One region of the Xanthomonas sp. NCPPB 1067 genome, then DNA from elsewhere that is predicted to be linked to it. Evidence: predicted binding sites of a transcription regulator. Region 1 holds the regulator's gene; the other holds the start of a gene.
What was found. Region 1 encodes FliA, which starts transcription of late flagellar genes. Its sites were predicted from a motif close to TAAAGTTTNNCNNNCNNNGGCCGATAA; they were not measured.
Positions count from the first base shown of each region.

Region 2: LL962_RS08825 (methyl-accepting chemotaxis protein) is a predicted target of FliA. The motif match lies at 5,748-5,774, and genes of this name have one in related genera.

Region 1 covers NZ_JAJGQG010000023.1:16,509-24,240, reverse strand. The annotation lists gene LL962_RS15785 (chemotaxis protein CheA) at 1-1,344, opposite strand, end outside; gene LL962_RS15780 (protein phosphatase CheZ) at 1,347-1,973, opposite strand; gene cheY (chemotaxis response regulator CheY) at 1,973-2,365, opposite strand; gene LL962_RS15770 (RNA polymerase sigma factor FliA) at 2,390-3,157, opposite strand; gene LL962_RS15765 (MinD/ParA family protein) at 3,154-4,038, opposite strand; gene flhF (flagellar biosynthesis protein FlhF) at 4,025-5,683, opposite strand; gene flhA (flagellar biosynthesis protein FlhA) at 6,413-7,732, opposite strand, start outside.
Region 2 covers NZ_JAJGQG010000008.1:107,002-114,733, forward strand. The annotation lists gene ligD (DNA ligase D) at 1-602, opposite strand, end outside; gene LL962_RS08800 (H-NS histone family protein) at 985-1,386, shown strand; tRNA gene LL962_RS08805 (tRNA-Ala) at 1,474-1,549, shown strand; gene LL962_RS08810 (hypothetical protein) at 1,724-1,900, shown strand; gene LL962_RS08815 (GGDEF domain-containing protein) at 2,095-3,180, shown strand; gene LL962_RS08820 (chemotaxis protein CheW) at 3,461-3,970, opposite strand; gene LL962_RS08825 (methyl-accepting chemotaxis protein) at 3,981-5,639, opposite strand; gene LL962_RS08830 (DNA-3-methyladenine glycosylase) at 5,936-6,556, shown strand; gene LL962_RS08835 (DEAD/DEAH box helicase) at 6,496-7,732, opposite strand, start outside.

The sequences.
Region 1 (7,732 bases):
CGAGGTCTGCGGGGCGTGCAGCACTTCGACCACGCGTGCCAGCGGCAATGCGTAGACCGCTTCGCCGGCCTGCACCAGCAGGGTCGGCAGAATCGCCAGGGTCAGCGGCACGCGGATCATGAAGCGGCTGCCGCGGCCCAGTTCGGACTGGATCTGGATCTGCCCGCTGAGTTCGCGGATGCGCGATTGCACCACGTCCATGCCAACGCCGCGGCCGGAGATGTCGGTGACCTCGGCCTTGGTCGAAAAGCCCGGCATGAAGATCAAATGCAGACACTCGTCGGTGCTCAGGCGCGCGGCGGCTTCGGCGTCGATCAGGCCCTTGCCGCGGGCGATCTCGCGCAGGCGTTCGGGGTCGATGCCGGCGCCGTCGTCCTGGATTTCGATACTGACGTAATCGCCTTCCTGCTGCGCGGACAGGCGCACATGGCCGCTGCGCGGCTTGCCGGTGGCTTCGCGCAGGGCCGGCGATTCGATGCCGTGGTCGATGGCGTTGCGCACCAGGTGCACCAGCGGGTCGGCCAGGGCTTCGACCAGATTGCGATCGAGCTCGGTTTCGGCGCCGATCAGTTCCAGCTCCACTTCCTTCGACAGGGTGCGCGCGACATCGCGGGCCACCTTGGGGAAGCGTGCGAACACCTTGCTGACCGGCTGCATGCGGGTGCGCATGACCGCGGTCTGCAGACGTGCGGTGGCGATATCCAGCGTGCTGACCGCGCGGTCGAGTTCTTCGTCGCGCAAGCGGGTGCGCAAGGTCTTCAGGCGGTTGCGCGAGAGCACCAGTTCGCCGATCAGGTTGACGATGGCGTCCAGGCGCTTGGTGTCCACGCGCACGGTCTGTTCGGCTTCAGCACCGGCCTTGGCGGCGGCCTTGGGGCCTTTGGCGCCTGCGACGGGAGCATGCGCGTCGTCGTGTTGCGCCGGCGCGGCGGCAGCCTTGGGGGCGGCCTTGACCGCTGGTGGCGCGCTCTTGGCATCGAACTGCGCGATCAGCGTGGCCGGCGCGTGGGGTACCGCTTCGCCCGAGCCCATCGCGTCCAGCATGGCCTGCAGATAGTCCAGCGACTGCTGCGCGGCATCGAAGTGATGCGCCTGCAGCACTGCCTGGCCCGAGCGCGCCATGCCGAGGGTTTCTTCGGCGGCGTGGCACAGCTCCACCATCGGCTTGATGGCCAGGAAGCCGGCGCCGCCCTTGAGCGTGTGGAAGCCGCGGAACACCGCGTTGAGCTGGTCCGCTTCGTCTGGTGCCTGTTCCAGCGACACCAGCTGTTCGCCGAGGCGATCCAGGATCTCCTGGGCCTCGACGATGAAATCGGCAGCAATATCGTCTGGAACAGCACTCATGATTACAGCCCCAATCCGGACAGCAGGTCGTCGGCGTCGTCCTGCGACACCGCGTGACGGTCCAGGCCCTTGATCGCAGGACCGGCAAGACCGCCGTCGTCTTTCTTCGGTTCGCTGTTCTTGGGCGGCAGGCCCAAGGCGCCGAAGCCTTCGTGCACACGGCGCACGATGCCGGCCACGCGACGGATGATCTGGCCGCTGAGGTCCTGATAGCTCTGCGCCAGCGACAGCTCGGTGAGGTTGTGGCGCATCTTTTCCAGCAGTGCGCCCTGGTCCTCATTGAGCCCGCCATCGCGCAGCTGGTTGGCCAGCACGCGGCATTCCTCGACCAGGTCCAGGGTGCGGTGGCTGGCCTTTTCGGTCATCTCCACCACATGGTCCAGGCGCGAGCAGGCATCGTCCAGTTCGCCGGCCTCTTCGGGCACCGTGGGCAACTCGCCCAGGGCCTGTCCGAGTTCGCGGGCGAGCCGGCTCAGGCTCTGCATCATCGGTCGCGTGCGTAGCGCGGCGAGGTGGTCGACCTCGCGACGCCAGGTGACCTGATCACCGCTTTCCAATGCATCGAGCGCGCTCTGCAGGCGCTCGATCAACGCGGCACGTTCGGCATCGGCTTCCACGGTGGCGTTCATCAGGCGGTCGCCGCCAGACGTTCGAACACCTTGCCCAGCTTCTCTTCCAGCGTCTGCGCGGTGAACGGCTTGATGATGTAGCCGTTCACGCCGCACTGCGCGGCTTCGATGATCTGCTCGCGCTTGGCTTCGGCGGTCACCATCATCACCGGCAGGTGCTTGAGCTTGGCGTCGGCGCGGATGTTGCGCAGCAGGTCGATGCCGGTCATGCCGGGCATGTTCCAGTCCGTCACCACGAAATCGAACGGGCCCGCACGCAGCGCGGCCAGCGCGCTGTTGCCGTCTTCGGCCTCTGCGGTATTGGTGAAGCCAAGATCCGCCAACAGATTCTTGACGATACGGCGCATCGTCGAGAAGTCGTCCACGATCAGGATCCGCATGTTCTTGTTCACATCAAGCTCCTAACACGAAAAAAATCAATCGTCATTTTCGACACCGGCATCGGCCAGTTCGAATACCTTGAGGCGGCCGCGCAGGCGCACCACGGCCTGGCCGTGGATCTGGCAGACGCGCGATTCGCTGACGCCGAGCACGGCGCCGATTTCCTTCAGGTTCAATTCCTGTTCGTAGTACAGCGACAGCACCAACTGCTCGCGCTCGGGCAACTGGCCGATGGCCTTGCCCAGCTCGCGGCCGAATTCGCCACGCTCCATCATCTGCTGCGGATTGGGCCCACCCTTGGCGGTGGTGTCCAGTTCGCCGTGATCTTCGATGCGTGATTCCAGGCTCAGCACCTGGCCGCGTGCGGCGTCTTCCATCAGGCGCAGGTAGTCGGGCAGCGGCATTTCCATCGCGGCGGCCACTTCGGTGGCGGCGGCGGCGCGGCCGGTGCTCTGCTCGATCTTGCGCACTGCGGCGGCGGCGTCGCGGGCGCGGCGGTGCACCGAACGCGGCACCCAGTCGCCACGGCGGATCTCGTCGATCATCGAGCCGCGGATGCGGATCGAGGCATAGGTTTCGAACGAGGCGCCCTGGTCGGAGTCGTAGCTGCGCGAGGCTTCGATCAGACCGATCATGCCGGCCTGGATCAGGTCGTCCACTTCCACGCTCGCCGGAAGGCGGGCGGCCAGGTGGTGGGCGATGCGGCGCACCAGGTCGGCGTGCTGGGTCACCACGTCGTTGGCGTTGTTGCGTTGGACGGCACGGTACTGCGCAGTGGCGGTCGTTGCGGTGGCGGTGCTCATGCGGCCACTCCCCGTTGAATGATGCGTTCGACAAAGAACTCGACGTTGCCGCGCGGCACGGTGGGAGCCTGCCAGCGCGAGGTACGGCGCGCGATTTCTGCGATGGCCTGTGCCGACGGACTGGCGGGGTAGGCCTTGATGACGGGTTGCTGACGCTGCACCGACAGGCGCAGCCAGTCGTCCTGCGGCACGTGGCCGAGGTAGTTCAACGACACGTCGCCGAGGAACTTCTCGCAGACGCGGGAGAGCTTGTCGTACAGCAGGCGGCCCTCGTTGGGGTCGCGCACCATGTTGGCGATGATCTGCAGGCGGTCCACGCCGCGTTCGCGCGAGAGCACCTTGATCAGTGCGTAGGCGTCGGTGATCGAAGCCGGCTCGTCGCAGACCACCACCACGGTGTCCTGGGCGGCCTGGCAGAAGGTCAGCACGCTGTCGGTGATGCCGGCGGCGGTGTCGATGACCATCACGTCCAGGTCGCGTTCCAGTTCGGAGAACACGTTGACCAGGCCGATGTGCTGGGCCGGGGCCAGTTCGGCCATGTGGCGGCGGCCGGACGCGGCCGGCACCACCAGCACGCCGCCGGGGCCTTCGATGATCACTTCATCGAGCGTGCAGCGGCCGGCGATCAGGTCGGCCAGGGTGTACTTGGGCGCCAGGCCCAGGACCACGTCCAGGTTGGCCAGGCCCAGGTCGGCGTCCAGCAGCAGCGTGCGTTTGCCCATGTCGGCAAGCGCCACGGCCAGGTTGGCGGAGATGTTGGTCTTGCCCACGCCGCCCTTGCCGCCGGTCACGGCAATGGTGCGCACCGGGCCCAGAGGCTCGGGACGGGTCGCCGACAGGGGGAAGGCGTTGGTCAGCTTGGCGTATTCACGCGACTGCATGGTTGTGCTCCGGAGTACAGGGCTTATCGGCAGCGCGCCGCAAATCTTCAAGGCGAAGAACGAGACTGGCGGCATTGGCGCGGTGCAGGTCGTCGGGGACCCGCTGTCCGTCAGTCACCCAGGTGATGGGCATCTGGTGATCGACCACCACCGACAAGGCGCTGCCGAAGCGGCCGGTCTCGTCGAGTTTGGTCAGCACCACGCCTTGGGGTTTGGCGTGGGCGAAGCGGCGCACGACCTCGTCGAGGTCGGCGAAATGGGAGTTGGCGGGCAGCACCAGCAGCGAGGTGACCTGCTGGGCGGCGCGCAGCCAGTTCAGCTGGGCGGCCAGGGCGCGATCGCGCTGGCCCATGCCGGCGGTGTCGATCAGCACCAGCTTGTAGTCGCGCAGGCGGTCCAGCAGTTCGAGCAGGCTTTCGGCGCTGTCGGCCTCGTGCACTGCGATGCCGAGCTGGCGGCCGTAGCTGTGCAGCTGCTCGCGGCCGCCGACGCGCAGGGTGTCGGTGGTGACCAGGGCCACGTCGCGCGGGGCGTGCTGGGCGGCGAAGCGCTGCGCCAGCTTGGCGATGGTGGTGGTCTTGCCGGCACCGGTCGGGCCGACCAGGGCGATCACGCCGCCGCGTTCCAGCGGGTCGACCGGGGCCACCGGCAGGCGCTTGGACAGCAGGCCCAGCATCAGGCCGCGGCCGCGGTGCAATTCGGTATCGGCCGGGATCTGCAGGGCGATGTCGCGGGTCAGGCCGGCGTCGAAGCCGTAGTCGTCCATCAGCTCCAGCGCCTGCGCACGCACCGGCGAGCCACGCAGGCGCTCATCGGTGAGGCGGTTCATTTCGCGCTCGATCATCTGCCGCATCAGTGCCAGCTCGCCGCGCAGCTGCTTGAGTTCTTCGTCGTTCTGCGGCGCCGGCATGGCGGCGGCGGGCACCGCGGCCAGCGCGACAGGGGCGGGCGGAGCGACTTCGATCGGCGGCAGCGCGGCTGGCGGCAGGATCTGCGGCAGGGCGTCGTCCAGGTCGAAGTCGGCTTCGTCGGCGAAGGCGTCCTCGTCCTGTGCCGCTGCGGCAACGGCGGGGGCGGCGACCGGAGCGGGCGCCTGCATCGGGGTGGCCTGCACCGCCGGGCGCGGCACCGGGGCGGTGGTCAAAAAGTCGGCGAACAGCTGTTCCGGCACCGCCGACAGCGCGTGTTCCTGACGCTGCACGATCGGCGCAGCGGCCTCCTGCACGGTCTGCACCGGGGCAGCGCTGCGGATCGGCGCGGCCACCGGCGCCTGGCGCGGCACGCTGGCCGGCTGACGCAGGGCCATGGCGGCGATCATGTCTTCGGCGGCGCTGGCCACGCGCTGGCGGTGGCTCATGCCGGCGGTATCGGCAGCCGGCTTGAGCGGGGCGTGCACCGGCGCAGCGGGGCGGGCGGCGACCGGCGCCGCAGCGTGCTGCGTGGGGGCGCTGCTGGCCGCCGGCGTTTCGCGGGCGGTTTCCAGGGCACGCTGCACCAGCTCTTCGTCGTAATTGCTGGCGGCAACGATCTCGATGCCTTCGGCGGTGCGACGGTTGGACAGGATCACGGCATCCGGGCCATGTTCCTCGCGCACCATGCGGAATGCGGTGCGCATATCCGGGGCGACAAAGCGTTTGATTTTCATGCCACCTGCCTCCAGGAACGGGACCCGCCGGACGCCGGACGGGTGCGCGATGAATGTGGGTGTGTCGCCAGCGTCATGAGTTGCCTGTCCCGTTCGTAGTTCCAAGTCCTGCCATCCGCCCCGCAGCGGTGGTGCTGGCTGCGGTCTCGGCAGAGCTAATGCATGCGGTGTGCCAAAACCGCAGTGCTGGATTTCTGGCGCTCGATCAGGAGGGTTGCGCGTGCGGCGGCTGCCCCTGCTGCCCCCCATCCGCCCTTTGGGCACCTTCCCCCGCGGGCGGGGGAAGGGAGGCGTTGGCCCGGCGCTGCTAGTGCATTGGCGCAACGCCGCTGCAGCGCTGGCAATCCGTTGCCTTCTCCCGCGGGCGGGAGAAGGTGGCGCGCAGCGCCGGATGAGGGGCGTTGGTGCGGTGCGAGTCTCGCCTGCGGGAGTGTGGCGAGACTGCTGCCCCCCATCCGCCCTTCGGGCACCTTCCCCCGCGGGCGGGGGAAGGGAGGCGTTGGCTCGGCGCTGCTGCTGCATTGGCGCAACGCCGCTGCAGCGCTGGCAATCCGTTGCCTTCTCCCGCAGTCGGGAGAAGGTGGCGCGCAGCGCCGGATGAGGGGGGCGGTGCGGTGTGACTCCTACCTGCTGGCACATCGCCCGACTGCTGCCCCCATCCGCCCTTCGGGCACCTTCCCCCGCGGGCGGGAGAAGGTGGCGCATAGCGCCGGATGAGGGGCGTTGGCCTTAGCTGATCGTGCCGACCAGCTTCAGACGCTTGTCTTCGGGCACTTCGCTGTACGCCAGCACCGACAGGGACGGGACGCTGTGGCGGACCAGGCGGGCGAGGGCGGCGCGGACCTGGCCGGGCACCAGGACCACCGCCGGTTCGTTGCGGGCTTCCTGTTTGCCCACGCAATCGGCCAGGCTCTGGTGCAGGCGCTCGGCCAGGCCGGGTTCCAGCGCCACGCCGTTGCCATGGGTGGATTCCTGCAGCACGCGCTCCAGCTGCGGGGCAAGGGTGAACACCGGCAGCTCGGCCGACATGCCGGCGATTTCCTGCACGATGAAGCGGCCCAGCGAGGTACGCACCGCGGCGGTGAGGGTGGCCGGGTCCTGGCTGTGCGGGGCGTGCTCGACCAGCGCTTCGACGATCTTGCGCAGCTGGCGTACCGGAATGCGCTCGATCAGCAGGTTCTGCAGCACCCGCACCACCACCGACAGCGGCAATGCCTTGGGGGTGAGGTCTTCGACCATCTTCGGCGCGGTCTTGCCCAGGGTGGCCAGCAGCTGCTGGACTTCCTCGTGGCCGAGCAGTTCCGGGGCGTGCTCGCGGATCAGGTGCGACAGGTGGGTGGCGACCACGGTCGCCGGATCCACCACCGTATAGCCCATGGATTCGGCATAGGCACGCTGATGCGGCTGGATCCAGGTGGCGTCCAGGCCGAACGCCGGGTCCTTGCCGGGAATGCCGTCCAGCTGGCCGAGCGCGCCGCCCGGGTCCAGCGCCAGCTCGCGGTCGGGATGGATTTCGGCGGTGGCGACCGGGACGCCGTGCACCAGCAGCCGGTAGGCATTGGCCGACAGCTCCAGGTTGTCGCGGATATGCACGGGCGGGACCAGGAAGCCGATGTCCTGGGTGAGCTTGCGGCGCACGCCCTTGATGCGTGCCATCAATTCGCCGCCCTGGTGCTTGTCCACCAGCGGGATCAGCCGGTAGCCCACTTCCAGGCCCAGTGGGTCGATCGGGCGCAGTTCGTCCCAGCTCAGCTCGGCGCTGGCCTGGGCGGTGGCGGCAGTGGCTGCCGCCTGCGGGTCGCTGGCCGCATCGCCGGCGGCGGGCGCGACCAGGCTGCGCTTGTACAGTTTCCAGGCGATCACACCCAGGATCAGGCCCAGCGTCAAAAACGCGACGTTGGGCATGCCCGGCACCAGGCCGACCAGGCCCAGGATGGCCGCAGCCACGGCCAGGGCGCGATGCTGGCCGAACACCTGGCCGATCATCGCCCCGCGCATGTCCTGCGCCCGCGAGGCGCGGGTCACCAGCAAGGCGACCGAGGACGAAAC
Region 2 (7,732 bases), on a different contig from region 1:
GCGCCGGGCGACGGTACCGTGGTCAGCTTCCTGCGCTTGGCCTTGCCCGCGCCGGCACGCTGCGTATCGGCCGCCGGCGCGGCGGCGACGTCGGCCAGCAGGTCGTCGGCCTCCAGCGTGCCGGCATAGGCATCGTCGTCCTTGAACAGCAGCCACTGCGGCTGGCGTGCCGGCTTGCCGGAACGCACCAGGTGCCAGCCGCCCTTGAGTTTGCTGCCGAACAGTTCGAAACGCAGATGCCCCTTGACCAGCTGCGCCTCGGCATCGCCATCGGTGGCCCAGACCCCGTGGTCGAACCGCGCCACGTGGCCGCCGCCGTATTCGCCCTTGGGAATCTCGCCTTCGAAGTCGGCGTAGTCCACCGGGTGATCCTCCACCTCCACGGCCATGCGCTTGACCTTGGGGTCGTAGCTCGGCCCCTTCGGCACTGCCCAGCTTTTGAGGGCATCGCCGATCTGCAGGCGGAAGTCGTAGTGCCGACGGCTGGCATGGTGCAGTTGCACCACGAAGATCGCACGCTGGCCGGCCGGCGCTGCCTCGCCCGGCTCCGGCTCGCTCGTCCTGTCGAAGCGGCGCTTGCGGCGGTATGCGCTCAGGCTCACCCGCCTACCCCGGGCTTGGCGTACATCGTGCAGGTCGGCTCCGGGCCGAGCTGCCGCTGCGGATGGACCGCGTGCACGTTCATGTGCCAGCTCCGACGACGGAAGACAACCGCAGCCATGCGGCCGTTGGCGTGGTCGCGCAAGCCATGCCGGCATGCTGCATCGTGTCCTCCTGGCGTCCTGGATGGTCGGGCTCGCTGCCCAGGCGTACACGCCGGGCAGGCACACGACCAAGGTGCGAAAGTCGCCGAACAGAAGCCGTGAAGAACTGCAGACGTCACCGCCGTGCCGGCCAGCGGCCGCGGCCGCCCGCAGGACTGCGTGTCATAATGGCGTGCGCCCTAGGGCGGCGTCTCCCCTCTTATTCCGAGGCCATACCTCTGTGAGCAATACCTCTTCAAAACTGGATTCCATCGCGCAAGCCAAGGCCAAACTGCTGGACGAGCTGCAGAAGCTGGAGGAGCAGGAGAAAACCGAGCGTGCGAGCGAAGCCTCTTCGGCCCATGCCACCATCGTGTCGCTGCTCGAGCAGTTCGCCGACCACTTCAATACCAAGCAACGCAACGACATCGCCGCGTACCTGGGAACCGCTCCCGCACGCAAGGAAGTGGTCAAGAGCGGCCGCAGCGAAGTGAAGCCGAAGTACCAGCTGCCGCATACCGGCGAAACCTGGTCGGGCCGTGGCCGTACCCCCAAGGCCTTCGCTGCCTGGGAAGGCTCGGTGTCGTACAAGGAGTGGAAGGCCAAGCACCCGGACCTCAAGTTCCCGCTGGTCGGCGAGTGATGCCGGCACGATCGCGCTCCGCGGCGCGCTCGGTCGCAGTCTCTCGCTTGGCGAAGCCGCCGGCATGTGGGTAGAATCGCAGTACGTGGGGCGGTAGCTCAGCTGGGAGAGCGTCGCGTTCGCATCGCGAAGGTCGAGGGTTCGATCCCCTTCCGCTCCACCACCGCATCAAGCCAAGGGCCTCGAACGCTTGCGTTCGGGGCCTTTTGCTGTGGCAGCTTGATGTGGAACGCGACGTCCGCCGCAGGCAGTGCGGCGTTTGATGCGGCGCCGCCATGGCACGGAGATCACGCCAGGCGCGCTACCGTGGCAGCCACCGTCACGCAGGACCCAAGCCATGAGCAAGCATCCACGCCAGCCAGACGATGTTGCCGACGATGCCAACGGCGTCGCCGAAAGCCGCGAATCGCGCAAGCAGGATGATGCTGCCAAACAGCGCCCCGGGCAGGAAGACCTGAAGGTACACGACGAACAGAGCCGGCGCCCCACCCGGCAGCACGACCAGGACGAGTAATCGGCAAGACCTGAAGGACGATCTTGCAGGCTCGGCCGCTTCGCCGGTGCCGCCGCTATGGCAAGATCCGGTCGTGCCTCGGCCGCTGGGGTGGCCGGCATCCGCTCCCCGACGATGGCGTGTGCGCTGAGCTCATCGCCCCCGCGCCGCCACGCCGCCTGTGGCGCTAAGCCGCTTCGTTTCGAAGGCCTTGCATGCAGACTCCCGATGCACCTGCGTTGACCCTGATCCAGACGACGCCATTGGTCAGCGAGCTCGCGCCTTACCGGGGTGCGCCGATGCCCGCCAACGAGGACGAACGTGTGGCGGCCCTGCACGCGACTGCGCTGCTGGATACTGCGCCGGAGCCGCGCTACGACGCGCTGACCGCCAGCGCTGCGGCGGCATGCGGCACACCGATGGCCTTGATTTCGCTGGTCGACACGCAGCGGCAGTGGTTCAAGTCCAGGCGTGGCATGCAGGCCAGCGAGACGCCGCGTACCTTGTCCTTCTGCGCGCATGCCATCCTTGCACCGGATCAGCTGATGGAGGTCGCCGACACGCAGTTGGACGCGCGCTTCGTCGACAATGCCCTGGTCACCGGCGAGCCGCGGATCCGCTTCTATGCCGGTGCGCCGCTGCTGAATTCCGACGGCATCGCGCTGGGCACGCTGTGCGTGCTGGATCATGCGCCGCGACGGCTGTCCGATGCCGAGCGCGCTGCGCTGCGCACGCTGGCCCGGCAAGTGGTGCACACCATCGAACTGCAGGAGGCGGCCAGCCTGGTGGCGCTGGATGCCCTGCGCGACCACTCCACCGGGCTATGGAATCGCGCCGGTCTGGAGCAGGCCGTGCAAGCGCTGCTGCACGATGCCGATGCGCCACCCACGCAGGCGCTGGGCTTGGTGCTGATCGACCTGGACGGATTCAAGCGGCAGAAGCTGCAGGCCGGCGCGGCCGCCGCACAGGCCACCGTGATGCAGGCTGCCCGACTGCTGGAAGCCCGCCTGCCGCCGAGGGCCATCGTGGCGCAGCTGAGCGGCGATCGTTTCTGCGTGGTGCTGCCGGCCACCCCGGCCGGGGATGTCCTGGGCGCCGTCGAAGATCTTCGTCAAACGATCCAGGACGCCCACTGGCCCACCGGCGCCCTGACCATCAGCGCAGGCATGGTCGCCGCAACGCTGGGCGATGCCGGGGAAACCAACACGTTACTGGCACGTGCACGGCACGCCTTGCAGAAGGCGATCGCGGCTGGGCGCAACCGCGTGCATTGCTTCAGCGGATGGCAGTTGCACGACTGATGCAGGCATCCGCCGGGCGGGTTGCAACGTAAAACGCGCAGCCGCCGCCGTAGAAGCGCACCTGGGCGCGAACGCTTTATCGGTGACGCCCGTCGCGCCCGGGTGGGCTTCTACCGATCGTCGCGATCGGCCTGGGTGTGGTGACGGCGCCCCGATGCATCACATCCGGTTCGCTTGCACTGCACAGGCCCGCAACGCGAGAGCGCTTAGTTCAGTCCGGATGCGAAGCCATTTTCTTTGGACGCGGATGTGATGTCTGGCCGCGTCGCGGAGGCGGCGTTCAGGCCGCCAGTACGTCCGTATTGCCGGCGATTTCGTCCACCTGCAACACCTGCTCCATGTCCAGCAGCACCACGAAGCGTTCGCCGACCTTGCCCATGCCCCGCAGCAGATCGCGGCGGATATGCGTGCCGAACGCCGGGGCCGCCTCGATATCGTGATCGGCCAGCTCGATGACCGCGTTGACCGCGTCCACCAGCACACCGATCACCTGCGTGCCCTGCGCCTGCTCGGTGGACAGGATCACGATGCAGCTGCGCTTGTTGATGGCGCTGTCGGCGCGGCCCAGCCGTGCCTGCAGGTCCACCACCGGCACCACCGCACCGCGCAGGTTGATCACCCCGCGTACGCAGGCCGGCATCGACGGAACCGGCGTGGGCGTGCGGTACTGGATGATTTCGCGGATGCCGAGAATGCTGGTGGCGAAGGTTTCGCCATCCAGCTGGAAGGTCAGGTACTGGGCGGCCACGTCGGCGTCGCCGGGCATCGCATCGGACGTCTGTGCAGTCATCGGTGATCCCTCAGAAGCGAGCGAACTGGCCTTCGTCCGGGCCTTCGGACATCGCATACGCCGGCGCGGCATTGCTGCGCCAGCCGCGTGTGCCGGCGGCGCGCACCGGTCGTGCGGCAACCTGCTGGCCGCGCTTGGGCGGTGTGGTCGCCGGCCCCTGCCCGCCCAGCCGGAAGAACGCCATGCTCTGCTGCAACTGCTCGGCCTGCGCGCTCATTTCCTCGGCGGTGGCCGCCAGTTCTTCGGATGCGCTGGCGTTTTGCTGGGTGGTCTGACTCAACTGCACCACCGCCGAATTGATCTGACTGACACCGGACGATTGTTCTTCCGACGCAGCGGAAATCTCCTGCACCAGATCCGAGGTGCGCTTGATGCTGGGCACGATGGTGTCGAGCAGTCGCCCGGCGCGATCGGCCAGTTCCACGCTGGAGCTGGCCACTTCGCCGATCTCCTGCGCAGCCACCTGGCTGCGCTCGGCGAGCTTGCGCACTTCGGCGGCGACCACGGCAAACCCCTTGCCATGCTCGCCGGCCCGCGCCGCCTCGATCGCGGCATTGAGCGCGAGCAGATTGGTCTGGTAGGCGATGTCGTCGATGATGCCGATCTTCTGCGCGATCTGCTTCATCGCCTGGGTGGTGGCCACCACCGCTTCGCCGCCTTCGATGGTTTCCTTGGCGGCCTGGGTGGCCATGCCGTCGGTGATGCGCGCGTTCTCGGTGTTCTGGCTGATCGAGGCGGTCATCTGTTCCAGCGAAGCGCTGGTTTCTTCCACCCCGGCGGCCTGCTCGCTGGCCGCCTGCGACAAGGACTGCGCGGTGGCGCTGACTTCTTCGGAGGCGCTGGCCAGGGTCTCGGCGCTGGTGTTCACCTCGCCCACCACCTGCGACAGCTTCTGCACCATGGTGCGCATGGCTTCGAGCAGCTGCGCGGTTTCGTCGCGGCCGTGCACCTCGATCTGCATGGTCAGATCGCCTTCTGACAGCCCGTTGGCGACCGAAACGGCACGACGGATCGGGCCGGTGACGCTACGGCTGATCACCAGCCCCAGGATCGCGCCGAGCAGCACGCCGCTGCAGATGATGGCGATCAACAGCTTGGAGCTGCGCGCATGGATGGCGCCGGTTTCGGCGTTGGCCGAGGCCGCACTGCGCTCGCGCAGGCCGCTCAGATCGGTCATCAAGGCATCCACTTCGTCCGAACTGGCGCGCACCGCTCGCGAGAGCGCGGCGAGTTCGGGGTTGGCTTCGCGCAGCGCTTCGCGGTTGGCCGCTTCGATGAAGCGACCGCGCTCGTCCAGATAGGTCTGCCAGGCACGGTCGAACTGCGCCAGCTTGGCCTTGCCCTCTTCGGTCTGGAAACTGCCGCGCGCGCGCGTCATGTAGTCCACCACCTTGGCGGTGTACTTGTCGATGTTCTGCACGTGCGACTGGCGCTCTTCCGCACTGCTGGCCAACAGCAGGTTGGCGCGCGCGCGCCCGGCGTAGATCAGGTTGATGTTGGCTTCCTTGACATGGGAAAGGCCCAGCAATTCGCGCTCGTACAGCGAAGTCGACAGTTCGCTGATGCGACCGGAGTTGGAATAACCTACCCATCCGATGCATGCGCCGATCGCCGAAACGATCAGAAACGCCACGATCAGCCTGGTTCCGATTTTGAAGTTGCCTAACATTGGGAGTTCTCGTGAGAAGGGTGCGCGGGCGGCAGGCATTGCCTGGAGGATCGACGGGCTGCACGTGCCGATCGCGACGGTTCGGCTGATCTAATCAATCGTTGATAGCTATCGGCGAGGGCAAAACGCGCTTGAGACGCCGCCCACTGTTATGTGCCCATTCATCCATTTGGATCTGCGCTTTTGTGACAGAGCAGACGCTCCGAGACCACCGCGTTCGGAAAATCCCTACCCGATCGAAGGCGTGTCCGGATCAGCCCGCAGGACTGTCACGGCAATTCCCTTACGCTGGCGGCATGCCGATCGCCCTGCTCCCTCGCACGTTCTATGCCTGCGACGCCCGCGAGGTGGCGCCGCGCCTGCTCAACAAGGTGCTGGTCAGCGCCGATGGCCGCCGTGGCCGCATCACCGAGGTGGAAGCCTATTGCGGCAGCGAGGATCCGGCTGCGCATTCGTTCCGTGGCATGACGCCACGCACCCGGGTGATGTTCGGCACCCATGGGCATCTGTACGTGTATTTCATCTACGGCATGCATTGGGCGATCAACGCCGTCTGCGGCGGCGCGCCCGGGCATGCGGTGCTGATCCGCGCGCTGGAGCCGCTGGCAGGCCTCCAGACCATGCAGGCCGCGCGCGGCGCGGCGCCGACCGCGCTATTAACCACCGGTCCCGGCCGCCTGGCACAGGCGTTCGGAGTGACCGCGGCCGACAACGGGCTGGATCTGACCGATGCCGCAGCGCGGCTGCGGATCGAAGACGACGGCATGCCGCCGCCGAGCGCGCCGCTGGCGACGCCCCGCATCGGCATCCGCAAGGCGATGGAAGCGCCGTGGCGTTGGGTGGTACCGGGCAGCCGCTACCTGTCGCGGCCGTTTCCACGGCTCAGCGTCATGCCCGCGGCTGTGCCTGGCGACTGAGCCAGCCATTGTTCCAAGGCACTGGGTTCGGCTGCAGCGGGCCCCCGCTGCAGCAAGCGCGCTGCCTGTTCGCCCTGCAAAGCGGTCAGTTCCTGCAGCGGCTGGAAACGCTCTCCCACCCATGCCGCCATCGGCAGGCCATCCAGATAGGCCACCCGGTTTCCGGGCACCCGCGCGATGCGCTCGCCGGGCAGCAGGCTGCCCAGCAGGTTGGCCGGGTCACTCGCACTCACGCACACCCACTGCTGCTGCGGCGCCTGCGCTCGCACCCGACGCAAGGCCGCGATCGCCTCCGGCAGCGCGAACTGCTCGCCGGACAGACCGGAGATGAAGCGGCCGCCGCGGATCTCGCCGCGCGCTTCCAGGCGTTGATACACGCGCAACAGCTCGCGCCAGGGCGGCAGCCATGCGGCTTCGCGCTCCAGTAGCCGCCAGCACACCACGCCGTACCGTCGCAGCACGCTGCGCGCCACGTGCTCCAGCGTCTCCTGGTGACGCTCGCCGGCTTCCGCCGGCGGCAGCTCGGGCAAGGCGCGCACCGGTGCCCAGCGTCCCGCATCGCGAATGCCCAGGGCGGTGGCGCGGCGCCGATGACGCGACAACGCCGACGGTCGCTTGGACGCCGGCACCAGCAGCGCGCGCAGGCCCGCATAACTGTCGCAGTGCACGCGGCCGCGCATGACCAGTTCGCTCAGGGCGTCTTCCAGTTCGGTGCCCATCAGCCGGGCGGTATCTGCGATCTCGTCGAAAAATAGCGCGCCGTGTTGCTGCAACACCTCCATCACGCGTTGCGCGCGCGAGCCCAGCGGGTCTTCGTCAGCGCTGCGTGCCAGAGCGCTCCAGCGCTGCGCATCGCGTCGCGGCAGCAGCACGATCGGAGTCGACCGCAGCGCGGCACCGCTGCGCCCGCCACCGGGGCGCAGCCGCGCCCATACGATGCGACCGGCGGTGCATAGCTCGTCCAGCCATGCCGGTTGGTAGTCGCGTACGCGCGCCGGCAGCAATTCGCTTTCCCACACTGCCGCAGGCGCTTCGAACGCCTCCAGCTGACCGACCACGCCGGCCAGCGCATCGGGCCCGGCAACCCGGCCGGCGTTGTCCAGATGCTGCCACTCGAACAGGAAGCGCGCATAGTCGCGTTGCGACACCGGCTCGATCTCGCGCCGCAACCGCCCC